One region of the Paenibacillus sp. IHB B 3084 genome, then DNA from elsewhere that is predicted to be linked to it. Evidence: riboswitches for the same ligand, from Rfam matches in the RefSeq annotation. Region 1 holds a riboswitch; each other region holds the start of a gene.
The links. Region 1 has a riboswitch for thiamine pyrophosphate ahead of ASL14_RS26590 (thiamine phosphate synthase). Riboswitches for the same ligand answer to the same signal wherever they lie in the genome.
Positions count from the first base shown of each region.

Region 2: another riboswitch for thiamine pyrophosphate. It lies ahead of thiC (phosphomethylpyrimidine synthase ThiC); the one in region 1 lies ahead of ASL14_RS26590 (thiamine phosphate synthase).
Region 3: another riboswitch for thiamine pyrophosphate. It lies ahead of thiM (hydroxyethylthiazole kinase); the one in region 1 lies ahead of ASL14_RS26590 (thiamine phosphate synthase).

Region 1 is NZ_CP013206.1:53,388-58,354, forward strand. Features, by position in the region: gene ASL14_RS26570 (ThiF family adenylyltransferase) at 1-41, opposite strand, end outside; gene ASL14_RS26575 (thiazole synthase) at 38-805, opposite strand; gene thiS (sulfur carrier protein ThiS) at 808-1,011, opposite strand; partial or broken gene thiO (glycine oxidase ThiO) at 1,008-2,164, opposite strand; partial or broken gene ASL14_RS26590 (thiamine phosphate synthase) at 2,220-2,818, opposite strand; TPP riboswitch at 3,116-3,224, opposite strand; partial or broken gene abc-f (ribosomal protection-like ABC-F family protein) at 3,312-4,864, opposite strand.
Region 2 is NZ_CP013203.1:1,779,681-1,784,647, reverse strand. Features, by position in the region: partial or broken gene ASL14_RS08345 (Fe-Mn family superoxide dismutase) at 1-438, opposite strand, end outside; gene ASL14_RS08340 (alpha/beta hydrolase) at 694-1,731, opposite strand; gene ASL14_RS08335 (IclR family transcriptional regulator) at 2,031-2,774, shown strand; TPP riboswitch at 2,928-3,040, shown strand; gene thiC (phosphomethylpyrimidine synthase ThiC) at 3,222-4,967, shown strand, end outside.
Region 3 is NZ_CP013203.1:5,234,257-5,239,223, forward strand. Features, by position in the region: partial or broken gene ASL14_RS29690 (DsrE/DsrF/DrsH-like family protein) at 581-880, shown strand; gene ASL14_RS24495 (metal-sensitive transcriptional regulator) at 957-1,223, shown strand; gene ASL14_RS24500 (right-handed parallel beta-helix repeat-containing protein) at 1,267-2,043, opposite strand; gene ASL14_RS24505 (hypothetical protein) at 2,211-2,438, opposite strand; TPP riboswitch at 2,513-2,622, shown strand; gene thiM (hydroxyethylthiazole kinase) at 2,676-3,494, shown strand; gene ASL14_RS24515 (DUF421 domain-containing protein) at 3,595-4,176, shown strand; gene ASL14_RS28525 (hypothetical protein) at 4,545-4,847, shown strand; gene ASL14_RS24520 (stalk domain-containing protein) at 4,823-4,967, shown strand, end outside.

The sequences.
Region 1 (4,967 bases):
TTTTGTTGTACTTGCACACCAGTTTTTTCAGTCGCCTTCATGCCTGAACCAAGCCTTCTGTCGGGCTGCTTGCCGAGGCATAACGTTTTACAGGAATCATGCCCGCCTCAAAACCGTATCTGCCCGCGCGAACAGCCAGCTTCATCGCTTCAGCCATTTTTACAGGGTCCTGAGCTCCTGAGACAGCTGTATTCAACAGCACGGCATCTGCCCCCAGTTGCATCGCCATTGCTGCATCTCCAGGTGAGCGAATACCGGCATCGACGATAACTGGAACCTCCGCTTGTTCAATAATGAGCTCCAATGAGAACGGGTTTAGCAAGCCGCGTCCGGTACCAATGGGGGAAGCTCCAGGCATAACGGCATGTACACCAAGCTTTTGCAGCCTTTTGGCAAGAATCACGTCATCCGATATGTAAGGCAGCACGATAAAACCTTCCTCCAGCAGTTTTTCGCTGGCCTTGAGCGTTTCAAAAGGATCAGGAAGCAAGGTCTTGCTATCCCCAATGACCTCCACCTTAATCATATCGCACAGACCTGAGGCTCTCGCCAGCTGAGCGATACGCACTGCCTCATCCGCTGTCGTCGCTCCTGCCGTATTAGGCAGCAACGTATAACAACTCAAATCCAGCGTATCCAGAAAATGTTGCTTATCCCGTTCCTCCAAATTTAATCTCCGCACGGCAAACGTCAATATTTCGGTCTCCGCAGCTTCCACAGCTTTGGATTGAATATCCAGATCGGGGAATTTTCCTGTACCCAATAGCAGCCTTGACGTAAAAGATGCTTTGCCAATCGTTAACATGATTAACCGCCTCCCACAAAATGTACAATTTCCAAGCTATCTCCATCCTTCAGTACCGCTTCATCATGATCTTCACGAGTCAATATGTGACGATTCAGCTCCACCACTACAGTTTTCACTTTCAAATCCAGCTCTTTCAGCAGTTGATCCACATGAATGATCCGATTGGAAAAGGTCATGTTCTGACCGTTAATCGTCAGCTTCATTTGCTCGCCTCCTTTATACGTTCAGGAGAAAAGCTGCTTATTCCAAGCTCAGCCACACCAGCCCCTTTTAACAGCGCTGCAATCGCACGCCCGGTAGCTTCGCTCAGCAGCACACCGTTCCGGTAGTGTCCGACCGCAGTATATACTCCGTCCACGCCGGGAACAGCTCCAATACAAGGACGCCCCGCCGCTGCCTGCGGACGCAAGCCTGCCCAAGTGCGTATAAAAGAAGCTTCATGGACGCGAGGCAGCCAGGCAGAAGCACGGGCCAGCAGCCCCTCCAGGCTTCCAATGGTGACCTCTTTGTCATACAGATGTGGCAGACTCGTCGCCCCAATCCAAAGCTCGTTATTCCGCTTGGGCACCAGGTAAATATCATCGGCGTAAATGGTATATTCCAATGGATGATCCTTCAAGGAGACTGCAACAGCCTCACCCTTGACCGGATTAAGCGGATATTCAAAACCAACCTGCTCCAGCAGTCTCATACTATCCAAGCCTCCAGCAATAATGACCTGTTCGCAGTAAAAAAAACCACTGTCTGTTTGTACGCCACAAACTCGCCCATTCTGTACTACGAGTTGCTCCGCCTGTGTACCAGAGCATATTGCTGCTCCCAGTTCGACAGCTGCCCCGTATAAGCACGACAAAGCTGGGCAGGAGAAATCTGTGTCTCCTTTGATCGGTATATAGCCCCGATCACTTGACCATCCAAACCTGGAATTCGGCGGGCCAATTCTCTGGCATCCCACCACACAGGATGATCACCCTCTCGCGCAATAGCCGCATTCCAGCGTTTTTGCCCCTCTGCTTCCGAACGGAAGGGAGTCACAAATCCTTCTGTACGGAATTCCACCGAAACACCAGACAAACGCTCCAGGTCACGAACCAGCTCGGGAAATGCATCCCGGCTTGTGCGGGCGAACTGTGCCAACTCCGGGTCGGTGAATTCTTCACTCTCTGCTGCCAGCATCCCTACCGCAGCCCCTGAGGCTCCCCCGCCCGGAATGAATCGTTCCACCAATATCGTACTGCGACCCTCCTTGGCCACATGATAAGCAATGGAGCTACCGATGACACCTCCACCAATCACCAAGCATTCAGCGTGTCCAATAGCTTGTGCCTCTGTTTTTATCTCTGGCATATGTTCCATCTCTCCTCTCCACTAACGATTCTGCTTGCAGCGATCTCCTACTTTCGTTTCACCACTACAGGCTGTGCACTACCCGATCCGCCATTCGCTTGTACGCCATCGCAGCCGCAACGGGGACTCAGCCTCCCAGATGCCAGACATCACCGCAATTCCGCTTGCACCCACAGTATACAGCTCGTGAATATGGCGTGGTTGTATGCCGCCTAGAGCAATTACAGGGATGCTCAGCAGCCTGCATATGCGCTCAAGCTGTACTATACCTCGCGGAGTGACCCCCGGCTTGCAGTGAGTCTCATACACATGACCATAGAATACATAATCCGCTCCTGCCTGTTCGGCAGCCTGTGCCTCCTCCAAAGAATGCACCGACACCCCGCAGTGCGTACCCTCTGGAAGTATACTTTTGACATCCTCAACAGGTAATCCGTTAGCCGGTAGCTGGATAGCTCCAACGGAGGTAAGCAAAGCAACATCCACTCGGTCATTTACTGCAATTTGCTGTAAAGGAACTCCTCGATTCACCATACTGCGGGTTAAAGCAAGCAATTCAGATGCGCCCTTCTGCTTCAAGCGCACGTGTACATAATGAACATACGGATGAATAGCAGCAGCCACTTGGGCAGTATGTGCATGTGCACTGGAATCGCCTTCCATCGTAATTACGTGCAATTCGATCTCATTCTCACCTCACAATGGACTAAATGGTTGTAAGCTGACCCTGTATCTTTACAGTCTCATATCGTGCTATACGGTATGGACTAGCCACGTTTACCAGCAAAAAAATGAAGGGGTACGATATATGAATACGAACATATGAACACGAACGAAAACGCAAAAAAACCACTTCCCAAAGGAAGTGGTTTAACGTACGTCCAATAACCGAACGGACCATCATATCCGTATACGTATATCGTCCCACGAACAAACAAAGTAATGATTTTCGTTACCTCGTTTGTACGGCGCTCACTTCCCTACGCTGGCATAACCCAGATCAGGTGCAAAGGGTCCGAAATCCGTTTATTCCGTCTCAGCCGCATGGGCGGCTCCCCTAGTGTAACTATTTTATTGTATCAGCTAAAGATAGCTTAGCATATTTTCCTAATCCTGCAAACCCCGCTTCTTGTGAAGCTTGCTACAGAACTGGATATTAGTTGACTTTACTTGACCATTCTTCCACATTCCACGTTTTGGTTACCCAATCCTCGTAAAAGTCCGGTTCGTGAGATACGAGCAATACCGTTCCTTTGTATTCCTTCAAGGCACGTTTCAGCTCATCCTTCGCTTTGATGTCCAAGTGATTAGTAGGCTCATCGAAAAGCACCCAATTGCTTTCCCGCATTAGCAATTTGCATAGGCGGACTTTGGCCTGCTCACCACCACTGAGCGCGGATAGCGGACGGGTGATATGCTCATTTTTCAAACCGCAACGCGCCAAATGCGCCCGTACCTCATGCTGGTTCAAGTGCGGGAATTCATTCCACACATCCTCAATCGGTGTAACTTTCTCTGCGCGTACTTCTTGCTCAAAATAAGCTGGCTGCAAGAAATCCCCTTGATAGGTCTTGCCGCTGATCGGCGGAATTTTTCCCAGAATGGTTTTGAGCAATGTCGATTTACCGACACCATTGTAGCCCACAATCGCAATTTTATCGCCACGTTCAATCGTCATGGACATTTTAGGCAACAGGGCATGGGTGTAGCCAATTTCAAAATCAATACCCTCAAATACCGTTTTCCCACTCGCACGTGCTTCTTTAAATTGGAATGTTGGCTTAGCCGCTTCTTCCGGTTTATCGATGCGCTCGATTCGATCAAGCTGCTTCTCACGACTCTTCGCCCGACCTGACGTAGAGGCGCGAGCCTTATTGCGTTGAATGAAATCTTCCTGTTTCTTAATAAAATCCTGCTGCTTCTCATAAGCTTCAATATGCTGGCTTTTGTTCAGGTCCGCCATTTCAAGGAACTTTTCATAGTTGGCTGAATAACGGGTCATTTTGGCAAATTCAAGATGATAGATGACATTAACGACCTGATTCATAAACTCAGTATCATGAGAAATAAGAATAAATGCATATGGATAATCCTTCAGATAACGTGTAAGCCATTCAATATGCTCTACATCCAAATAGTTGGTAGGCTCATCCAGCAGCAGCACATTCGGCTTTTCCAGCAGCAGCTTGGCAAGGAGCACCTTGGTCCGTTGTCCACCGCTAAGTGCGGAAACATCCCGATCCAGTCCTATCGCGGAAAGGCCCAATCCATTCGCCATTTCTTCAACTTTCACATCGATGAGGTAAAAATCCCCATATCCAGTTGTTCCTGAATTTCACCCATCTCTTCCAGCAGCACTTCCAGTTCTTCGGGAGAAGCTTCACCCATCTTGTCAGTGATCTGCATCATTTCCTTTTCCAATTCCAACAACGGGAGAAAGGCATCCTTCAGTACATCCCGCACTGTTTTGCCAGGTGTCAGCTTGGTGTGCTGATCCAGATACCCATAACGTACACGTGGAGTCCATTCCACTTTGCCTTCATCCTTAAGCAATTTTCCGGTCAGAATGTTCATCAGTGTCGATTTACCAACACCATTGGCTCCCACCAAACCTACACGTTCCCCTCCGAGCAATCGGAAGGATACATTTTTAAACAATGCGCGGTCCCCAAAGTTATGGGATACATTTTCTACAGTCAATAAACTCATAAGCTGTTTTTGGCTCCTTATTGTCATCGGCAATGCCGACTGTTCTTATTTCATATGCATTTCTTTCAAAGCCTTATTGTAGCACATCCAGTAGCCTTATCGG
Region 2 (4,967 bases), on a different replicon from region 1:
TGACTGGCGGTTTGCGGTTTGCAGCAATTCGTCCAGACGACGATTCAGCTCTTGTGAGACAGGCTGTGAATCTGATGTCACTTCTGCCGTTGCCTTAGCTGATTGTAACGCTTCTGGCGCTGATCCTGGCCCCAAATCTCTCGACTGCCCCGATTGCCTGGCTTGTGCTTGTGCAGCAGCCGACGTTTGCTCCCATTGACGATGCCACGCCTGATCTGCCGGATCGAGGGCGCTTCGCTGCTCTTCTAGCAGCTCTATAGCGGTGCGTTCCGTCTGTTCGAATACTGTCCTCCAGTCATCCAGCAGCCGCACGTAGGCAGGCTCCAGGCCCTCTGTAGCGGACTTAATCACTTCCACATGCCAGCTTTCCTGCTGCTTCCAATGCCGGATTTCCTCCAGTACACGCAAGGGCAGGAAAGACCCGTAAGTACTCAGCATCATTTTTACCTCCCGTATCCCACTATGGCTATCCGGGCTGGTCCCAAGAACCTGACCCGGATGCATACGTACCCAGTATATTCGCCGTCTCATCGGGAATATGTCTACAAACTCCCCGGCTCCGGCGCGATATGTAATGTGGGGCAAATGGATACATAGTTGGATGCAAAAAAGAAGCCACGCTGCGGCACGGGTTAAGTGTCCACAGACGGGCTTCTCCAGGTTGAAAGGAGTATGGCTACTAAAATAGAACCATTACTGCGTAGTCGTTTGTTTACTGGCATTAGCGATAGTTTTCTTGTCCTCCAACTCTTGTACACCGCTTAAAAACGTCGATACCCGCCGCAAATACTCACGTGGATGCTCCCTGAAAATAAGCTCATGCAGCCCGTTTTTGACAATCCATACACTGGAAAGCGGGTTGGTTTGATTGGCAGCGAGCTTTTCCGCAATCGGGTAAGGAGCTTTTTCATCCTGCGTCCCATGCACGAACATGATCGGGAACGGATAGTTTTCCGCTTTGACCTCTTGATATGGAATCTGATGCAGGCTGGTACCGTTCAAGACTGGAAACAGCAGCTCCAGAATTTCCAGAGACGGATGGCGAGGCAGATCAATTTGATTATGAATGTTATGGTACAGCGTATCCGGCTCCAGCAAGAAGGTGCTGTCCAAAATCATGGCGTCCACATCGTTGGTTTGCAGGCCCGCCTGAAGGGCGGTCCCTGCCCCCATCGAGAAGCCCCATACGATAATCTCCGAGGAGCCGCGTTGCTTCGCAAGCTGGATGGCCCCGAGAAGCTGCTGGGATTCCGCTTTGCCTCCGGTTGCGACGGCTTTGCTATTTTGTGATGCGAATCCGTAATCGAACATGACAACGTTAAAATTCAAACGGTGGGCATAATGCGCCAGATCATACATCGGAATCCAACTTTCTTCGCGGTTGGCCCCATAACCGTGGCTGAAAATAATCGTTTTCTTCGATTGATCTGCCGGGATATACCAGCCCTGCACCACCCGGCTGCCGTCCTTGGCGGGGAAGCTGACTTCCTCGTAGGGCATGCCTTTGGCCTGCATCGGGTTCGAGTACAGTGGCGCGACGGTTGGATTCGTCAGTACCCATGCGATATAGGCGTGCAGGGTAATAAAGCAAAACAACAGAAAAAATACGACCGACAGCAGCAAGGCAATGACAACATGCTTGATCCGCAGCAGCCGGGGGTTGATCAGTGGGGTGGACGGCTCCTGGACAGCATGCTGTAGCTGAGAGCTGCGCTGGGATGTCGAAATCATGTAAGAGCCTCCTTCTATAAAAATGAACTTCGTTTCATAGAATTCTAGGTACAATTCCACTTGAAAATGATAGTTTATGTCCGTATAGATACCTATTATCGTATGATGCGTGTTATCCAAAGTCAACGGCTGAACCGGAAAAGTAAAAATGATGCAAAGATTTGTCGATGTTTGTTCTCGTTCTGTAATATGGCTGTCATAAAAACATTGGTTTACAGTAGCCGCGACTATTCTATATAATTTATGTAACCATGTTTCATGGTGTGAAACGAATATGGAACAAAGAGGAGCGGTTCACAATGGAAGACCGTAAATTAACGGTTCGCGCCGTGGAGCGTGCGCTTGATATACTGATGTGTTTTACCGGAGATTCCGATCTGGGTCTAACAGAGATTGCTTCCAAAATTGGTTTACATAAAAGTACCGTTCATCGGCTGCTGACCACGCTGGAGGATCGGGGCTTTGTCGTTCGGAATCCCGCAACGGAAAAATACCGGCTCGGCATCCGGATATGGGAGCTGTCCACCCATCTGTCGCAAAGCGACGAGCCGGCGATCCTATTACAGCCAGCGATGGAAGGATTGCGTGACCGTCTGGGTGAAACGGTCAGCCTATACCTGCGCGATGGCAGCATGCGTATCCGCATTCAGGCCGTGCAGAGCAATCAGGCGATCCGCCGCGTTGCGCCAGTGGGTGCAAGCATGCCGCTGGCTGTAGGAGCCTCCAGCAAGGTGCTGGCGGCCTTTATGCCGCCGCAGGAGCTGGAAGCCCTTCTAAGCGGGGATGAATGGCCGCCCTCGGTAGACCCGGAGGTCTATAAGGCTCAATTGCAGGATATTCGTGAGAAGGGCTACGCGACCAGCTATGAGGAACGGGAGCCGGGCGCTGCTGCTGTGGCTGCGCCTATCGTGAATCGGAAGGGACAGGTCGCTGCGGCCTTATCTGTATCTGGTCCGGTCAGCCGACTAGCGCCCGAGACGCTGCATGATTTTGCACCGATTTTGATTGAGGCGGCAAAAGAAATGGGGCTTATGCTTCCGTAGCAAGGATTGAGAGGAACCGGGGCAATCTAAGTGAATGATGCAGGAGATCTTGGAAAAAGGGACCAGAGAAGGGTTGCCAAAGCCGTAAATTTGAAGTAATCTGATGGGGATGGCGGGTTGTCAATTATAGCCGCCTCATGCGAATAGAATTATCACAGTTACTGGGGGAGCCTGTAATACCGGGCTGAGATGGAATTGCACTAGATTCCGAACCCTTTGCACCTGATCTGGATCATACCAGCGTAGGGAAGTAATCGGCCATTGAAATGTATACGTAGCCGCTGTCTACGGCAATGCATCGGAGTATGTTTCCGCGTGCGTAGCCGTCTGCATAGCTGTTCGTTAGATTAGCCGGTTCCCTGGGGAACCGGCTTTTTTGCATAGATAGCCAGCCTGGGGATGGTTCCGGATCGGTGTGTCATTTCATCGAAACGGGAGGAATGGACAATGAAACCGACAGAAACAGAAGGAACAGTAGGGAACGCAGTGGATGAACAGACAGGAGGGGTGAAGCCCTTTCCAGGGAGCCGCAAGGTATATATTCAAGGCTCGCGGCCGGACATTGCCGTACCGGAGCGTGAAATCGCCCTGCATCCCACACATACGCCGCAGGGCACGGAGCATCATGAGCCGTTGCGTGTGTACGATACGAGCGGTCCCATGACCGATGAAGCCTATCAGGTCGATATCCGTAAGGGGTTGCCTCCATTACGGCGAGCCTGGGCACTGGAACGGGGTGATGTGGAGGTTTACGAGGGGCGCGCCGTCAAGCCGGAGGATAACGGGTTGAAGCCCGGCTCCAAACGGGAGACGGCTGAATTTCCCGGCGTCACCAACCTTCCGCTCCGTGCGCGGCAAGGGCGTAGTGTAACGCAAATGCATTATGCGCGGCAAGGGATCATTACGCCCGAAATGGAATTTGCGGCCATCCGCGAAGGGGTGGAGCCTGAGTTTGTGCGGCAGGAGTTGGCGGCAGGACGAGCTATTTTGCCTTCAAATATCAATCACCCGGAAAGTGAGCCGATGGTGATTGGTCGTCATTTTCACGTGAAGATTAATGCGAACATTGGTAATTCTGCGGTTACGTCCTCCATCGAGGAAGAAGTGGAGAAAATGACCTGGGCTGTACGCTGGGGCTCGGATACGGTCATGGACCTGTCCACAGGCCGTAATATCCATACGACGCGTGAATGGATCATCCGTAACTCCCCTGTGCCGATTGGGACTGTACCGCTGTATCAGGCGCTTGAAAAGGTGAACGGCGAAGCAGAGGCGCTAACATGGGAGCTGTATCGTGACACGCTGATTGAGCAGGCGGAGCAGGGCGTGGACTATTTTACAATTCATGCGGGCGTGCTGCTGCGGTATATTCCGTTGACGGCAAGCAGAATGACGGGAATTGTGTCCCGTGGAGGGTCGATCATGGCGGCTTGGTGTCTTGCGCACCATCGGGAGAACTTTTTGTACACACATTTTGAAGAAATATGCGAAATTATGAAAGCCTACGATGTGGCCTTTTCCCTCGGAGACGGTCTACGTCCAGGCAGTATCTATGATGCGAATGATGAAGCACAGTTTGCTGAGCTGGATACGTTGGGCGAGTTAACGCAAATTGCCTGGAAGCATGATGTTCAGGTTATGATTGAAGGGCCGGGACATGTCCCGATGCACAAAATCAAGGAGAATGTGGACCTGCAAATGGAGATTTGCAAGGAAGCTCCCTTTTATACACTGGGACCGCTCACGACGGATATTGCACCTGGCTATGATCATATTACCTCGGCGATCGGGGCAGCGATGATTGGTTGGTTCGGGACGTCCATGCTGTGCTATGTTACGCCGAAGGAGCATTTGGGTCTGCCGAACAAGGATGACGTTCGTGAAGGTGTTATTACGTACAAAATTGCGGCACATGCTGCCGATCTGGCGAAAGGCCATCCACGGGCGCAGCAGCGGGACGATGCTTTGTCCAAGGCACGCTTTGAATTCCGCTGGCGCGACCAGTTCAATCTGTCGCTCGACCCTGAGCGGGCCTTGTCCTACCATGATGAGACGCTGCCAGCAGAGGGAGCCAAGGAAGCACACTTTTGCTCGATGTGCGGTCCCAAGTTTTGCAGTATGCGTATCACGCAGGACATTCGCGCCTATGCGGCGGATAAGGGGCTGAACACCGAAGAAGCGGTAGCCGCCGGG
Region 3 (4,967 bases), on a different replicon from region 1:
AGAGCTTTACCAGACGAATCCGGGTTTAAACCTGCAAAGTGAGACTGAATTCAGAAATAGAGTAACTGCTAACTTACCAGAACACCCTAACGCCTATCAAGAAATTCGGCAGACCAACATGGAAGAAATAACACCTGCGGAAGAAGAACAGCGAGACATGGAAATGGGACCTAACCGCTGTGCCGTACATGACAACTAAAGTGGGGGTATGATGGATATTCTCCTGTATGGAGTCATGGTGCTTCTGGGTCTGATCGGATCATTCTTTTCCGGTTTGCTGGGTATCGGCGGAGCCATTATCAATTATCCGTTATTACTTTTTGTCCCGGCTGGCTTGGGCATAGCACATTTTTCAGCACAAGAAGTGTCCACGATTAGCATGTTTCAGGTCTTCTTTGCTTCATTAGCGGGAGTATTTATGTTAACCGTGCTCAAGATTCCTACCCGAACGACCATCGCATCCTCATTCGCTATTGTGTTCATTTCCGCCATTGGCGGTGTCATTGGCAAAATATCAACGGGTCAAATTCCGGTTATCGTAACTGTTTTTACGGTATTGGGAAGTTTGATCGGCGCACCTCTAGGCTCCAAATTTGGCTGGATGATGCCGCGTGGACCCCAAAAGCTTGCATTGTCCAAAATGAATTTTGCAGGACTCGGCCCACAGATGATCAAGCATGTCATGAAAAAGCATAATGCGCTTTCCCTTCCGCAGCTTATCGAGCTGGCGCAAGAGCAGGGGATCAAGCTGGTGGCCTGCACCATGACCATGGATCTGCTAGGACTACAACAGGAAGAGCTGATGGACGGTTTGGAATATGCCGGAGTAGCTGCCTACCTGGGGGATGCTTCGCAGGGTAAGGTAAATCTATTCATTTAGGATGTCCTTATTATTTTTTTGGTTTATAATATACCTATACATGTATATGATTAAATCAAAAAGGAGTGTATACCTGATGGATTACAATTATAGTGATGAGCTGAAAACACGCCTGAGAAGAATTGAGGGTCAGGTGCGTGGGGTGCTTCGTTTAATGGATGAAGGACAATCCTGTAAGGACGTAGTAAGCCAGTTATCCGCCGTACGCAACGCATCCGATAAAGCGATTGCCCAGATCGTGGCAGAGAATCTGCAACGTTGTATATCGGAAGAACAAGAGGCTGGTGGAGATACAGATAAACTTGTTAAGGAAGCGATCCAGCTTCTCGTAAAAAGTCGTTAAGGAGCTGTAGTCCGACTTGAACCTCAGAATGGGTAGGACAATATTATTTCCCGAAATTATTGCCCTCAATCCATAAGGGATGCTGAACATAAGTCCCTAAAACTCGATTAAAATACACTCGATTGTGAGAGGTTTCTTTCGTAACCCGAATACCAAAATCCCCATTTCCCTTGGATATGATTTCATTTAAATAAATACTGGATTGTTGAACATCCGTTTCCAGATAAATCCCGTTCGAATCACTCGTCCAATCACGAATTTTACCACGACCTTTCCAGGCTCCAAAATTAGAAATGATATTATTGGAAATATTGATTTTAGAACATCGCAAAACCTGGATGCCCGAGAAATCAGGATGATCAATCGTGTTGAACATCACGTTAATATGGTTAGAAAGCTGATCCAGTTCAATGCCAAAAAAGCGGGTATCCCAAATCTTATTGTACATAATCTCTAATCCATGGTATCGACTGCCTAATGAAATTGGGTGCTCTAAATTACGTGAAACGCGAATCCCTGAATTGATTGAACGAAGGATGATGTTCCTTTCAATGCGGTTGTTATAAGCGGGCAATGAATAAGAGATACCTGAGAGAGGAGAATCCTTAATGAGATTGCCCCATACTTCGGAATCACGACACATATAAAAAGAGATCATGGAGCCAAATACATTGTTATTGCGCACCTTACCATTTTTCTGAAGAGAAAAGGATAGGCCATCCCCTATAAAATCAGAATATAAGGTGTTATTTTCAAACACATTTTCATTATCGAGATGATTTTCTTCTACTGCTGCAATCGTATCTGCACCTGGCGTCACCTGTGGACCCGCAAAGTATACGGCAAAAATACTTGCAGCACCTAAAATCTTATTTCCTTCAATGCGGGTACGGTTAGAGGATGCAACAACAAGAGCTGCTTGAGCAGAGTGAGTGAACGTATCCAGGGTTAAGCGGGTAATCGAAACATCATCGGCGTTTATTTTGATTAAATCCTTTGAAGGATCGGCTTGGCGAAGTATCGTTTGTTCAATGGATTCACCCTGTATTTTGTAGTGTGGTTTTGGATCAATATAGTAGTAGAAACATTGTAAATACCGTTTTTTATTAAAATATTTGTTTCATTGGATGCTAAAGCTTCAATTAGAGAAAGATAGTCACCCGAGCCATCAGCGGCTACAACAGCAGACGGGGAAGAAGCAATAGATGGGTCCAAAAGCAAACCTCCAAACGTTTTTTACATGATCAAAATATCTGTTGATTTTTGTATGACGAACCCGTAACATTAGAAAAAAATATAACGGGAGCCTGTGGAAGCAAGCTGAGAGTACGACTAAGCCGTCGTAGACCGTGTGAACCTGTTGGATAATGCCAGCGTAGGGATAGAAGTGTATACATATGTATAGGCCAACAGTCTTTCACAGGTTCCTGAAGAAAGAGGGTTGGTTTTTTTATGTTAGATCAAATGGCTTTGTTACTACAAAATATGCGGGATACGAATCCGCTCGTTCACAATATAACCAATGTGGTCGTCACCAATTTTACGGCAAACGGACTGCTCGCGCTCGGCGCTTCACCAGTTATGGCATACGCCAAAGAGGAAGTCGCAGATATGGCCCGAATTGCGGGGGCGCTTGTACTTAACATTGGTACGTTAAATGAAGAACTTGTAGAGTCCATGATTATGGCTGGTTTATCGGCTAATGAACATGGGGTACCTGTGCTGTTAGATCCCGTGGGCGCGGGAGCGACCCCATTCCGCACAGCCTCCGCTCTCCGGATTCTGGATCGGGTCAAGGTGGATATTGTTCGCGGTAACGCTGCTGAAATTGCACAAATCATTGGCGAAGACATACAAATTAAAGGTGTCGATGCTGGAGAAACAGGCAATTTGAATATTTCACAACTTGCAGTCAAAGCAGCCCATCAACTGAATACAATTGTTGCAATCACCGGCAAAGAAGACGTCATTACCGACGGCCGTATAGGGTGGATCATTGAGAACGGCCATAGCATGCTTACCAAAGTTACGGGAGCTGGTTGCCTATTAACTTCGGTGCTTGGCGCTTTCGCTGCTGTCGAAAACGACAGACTTACTGCTGGCATGGCAGCACTTGCCGTATATGGCGTTGCTGCTGAAATGGCAGCAGAACGAAAAGGTGGGGAAGGACCAGGAAGCTTTCAGATCGAGCTACTTAATATGCTGTTCGCGGTAACGCCGGAAGATGTGCGCCAGTACGGTAGGGTGCGCGCATTAGAGCGGATATTCTGAACACAAGAGGATAGAAGGTGAAATGAACTACTGTTTATATAGAAATGGACAGGTGTAATAACCCGTAAGGAGAAATAACTTCTTGCCGGGAGGTGTATGTATGGAGGTATTCGTCACGATTAGTGTCAAATTGATCATCAGCTTTTTTGGTTTGTGGATTATTGCTTTTATTACAGGGCGGAAAACCCTCAGTCAGTTAACACCGCTCGATTTTTTAACGTCATTGGTTTTAAGCGAAATTATGGGGAATACACTATACGACGATAAGGTGAGCATTGGGCAGCTTTTGTTTGCTTTGGCACTGTGGTGCGCGCTGTCCTACTTTTTTGAGAAGGCAACGACCCATTTTGTAAGATTTGGATATATGGCGGAGGGCCGGACTGTGCTGCTCATCGATAAAGGCAAGGTTAATCAAGAAATGCTAGAAAAATACGATATTGAGTATACACAGTTACTTTCCATGCTTCGGCAGCAAAATATTTTTTCTCTTCGTGAGGTCAGGTACGCCACGTTGGAAACGAACGGCTCACTATCAGTCATGCGCAAACCCGAATACGAGCCGCCAACCGCTCAGGATATGGGGATAGGTGTGCAGCCTGATTTCTTTTCCGTTACGGTCATCGATAAAGGAAAGCTGCTGAACGAATCCATGAGGGGCAAGAAAATCGATAGAGCAGATTAAAGCAAAGGTCCGAGAGCAAGGATATGGTGATATCGACGAGATCGCCTATGCGGAGTATAGCGAGGATGGAACACTGTACATTGTTCCGATGGGAGAGAAAACCTAATTAGACCAGGTTGGACCAGGCATAAATTATCTTTTAGTATCCGCGCTCAGCGCGGCTTTTTTTATGTATACAAGTCCAGTTCTTGGCTTGGGGAAAGAGCTTGTACTATTAGCCTAAACATTTCCTTTAAATATTCCGATAACATTTAAATGAACGTCTATTGCTTATGCTAGGCTGACAAGGCTGGATTACAATAGGAGGATTTTGTAATCTTACCAACTGGTTTGACAAATACATATTGTTATCAAGGAGTGCACAGATCATGAAAAAGAAGGGATTGCGCCAATGGATGGCTCCGTTCGCAACGGTTACTCTGATTTTGAATACGGGATATGGCATCTTGGGGGGAACGGATGTAGCGGCGAGTGCGTTGCCTGCCAAAGAGCATAGCTGGAATTTGAAAAATCCGGGTATAGAGCAGTCACATGCAAATGTATTAGCAGGTCAAGGGCGCTATGCGAAGGTTGGTTCGGGTACAGGCGTGACTACGCTTACAGAAGTAGATGGTCAAAGAACCTATATTAACAGAATTATAAAACGTTGGCGAACCAAACAGCTGCGTTGAATATTGCAACTGGAGAAGTAAGCCATTTGACAGCGGTTCCGGCAGATACAACAAAGATGAACTTGTCTTGGACAAATCCGACGGACACCAATTTTGACCATGTAAAGGTCAGCGTCAGCA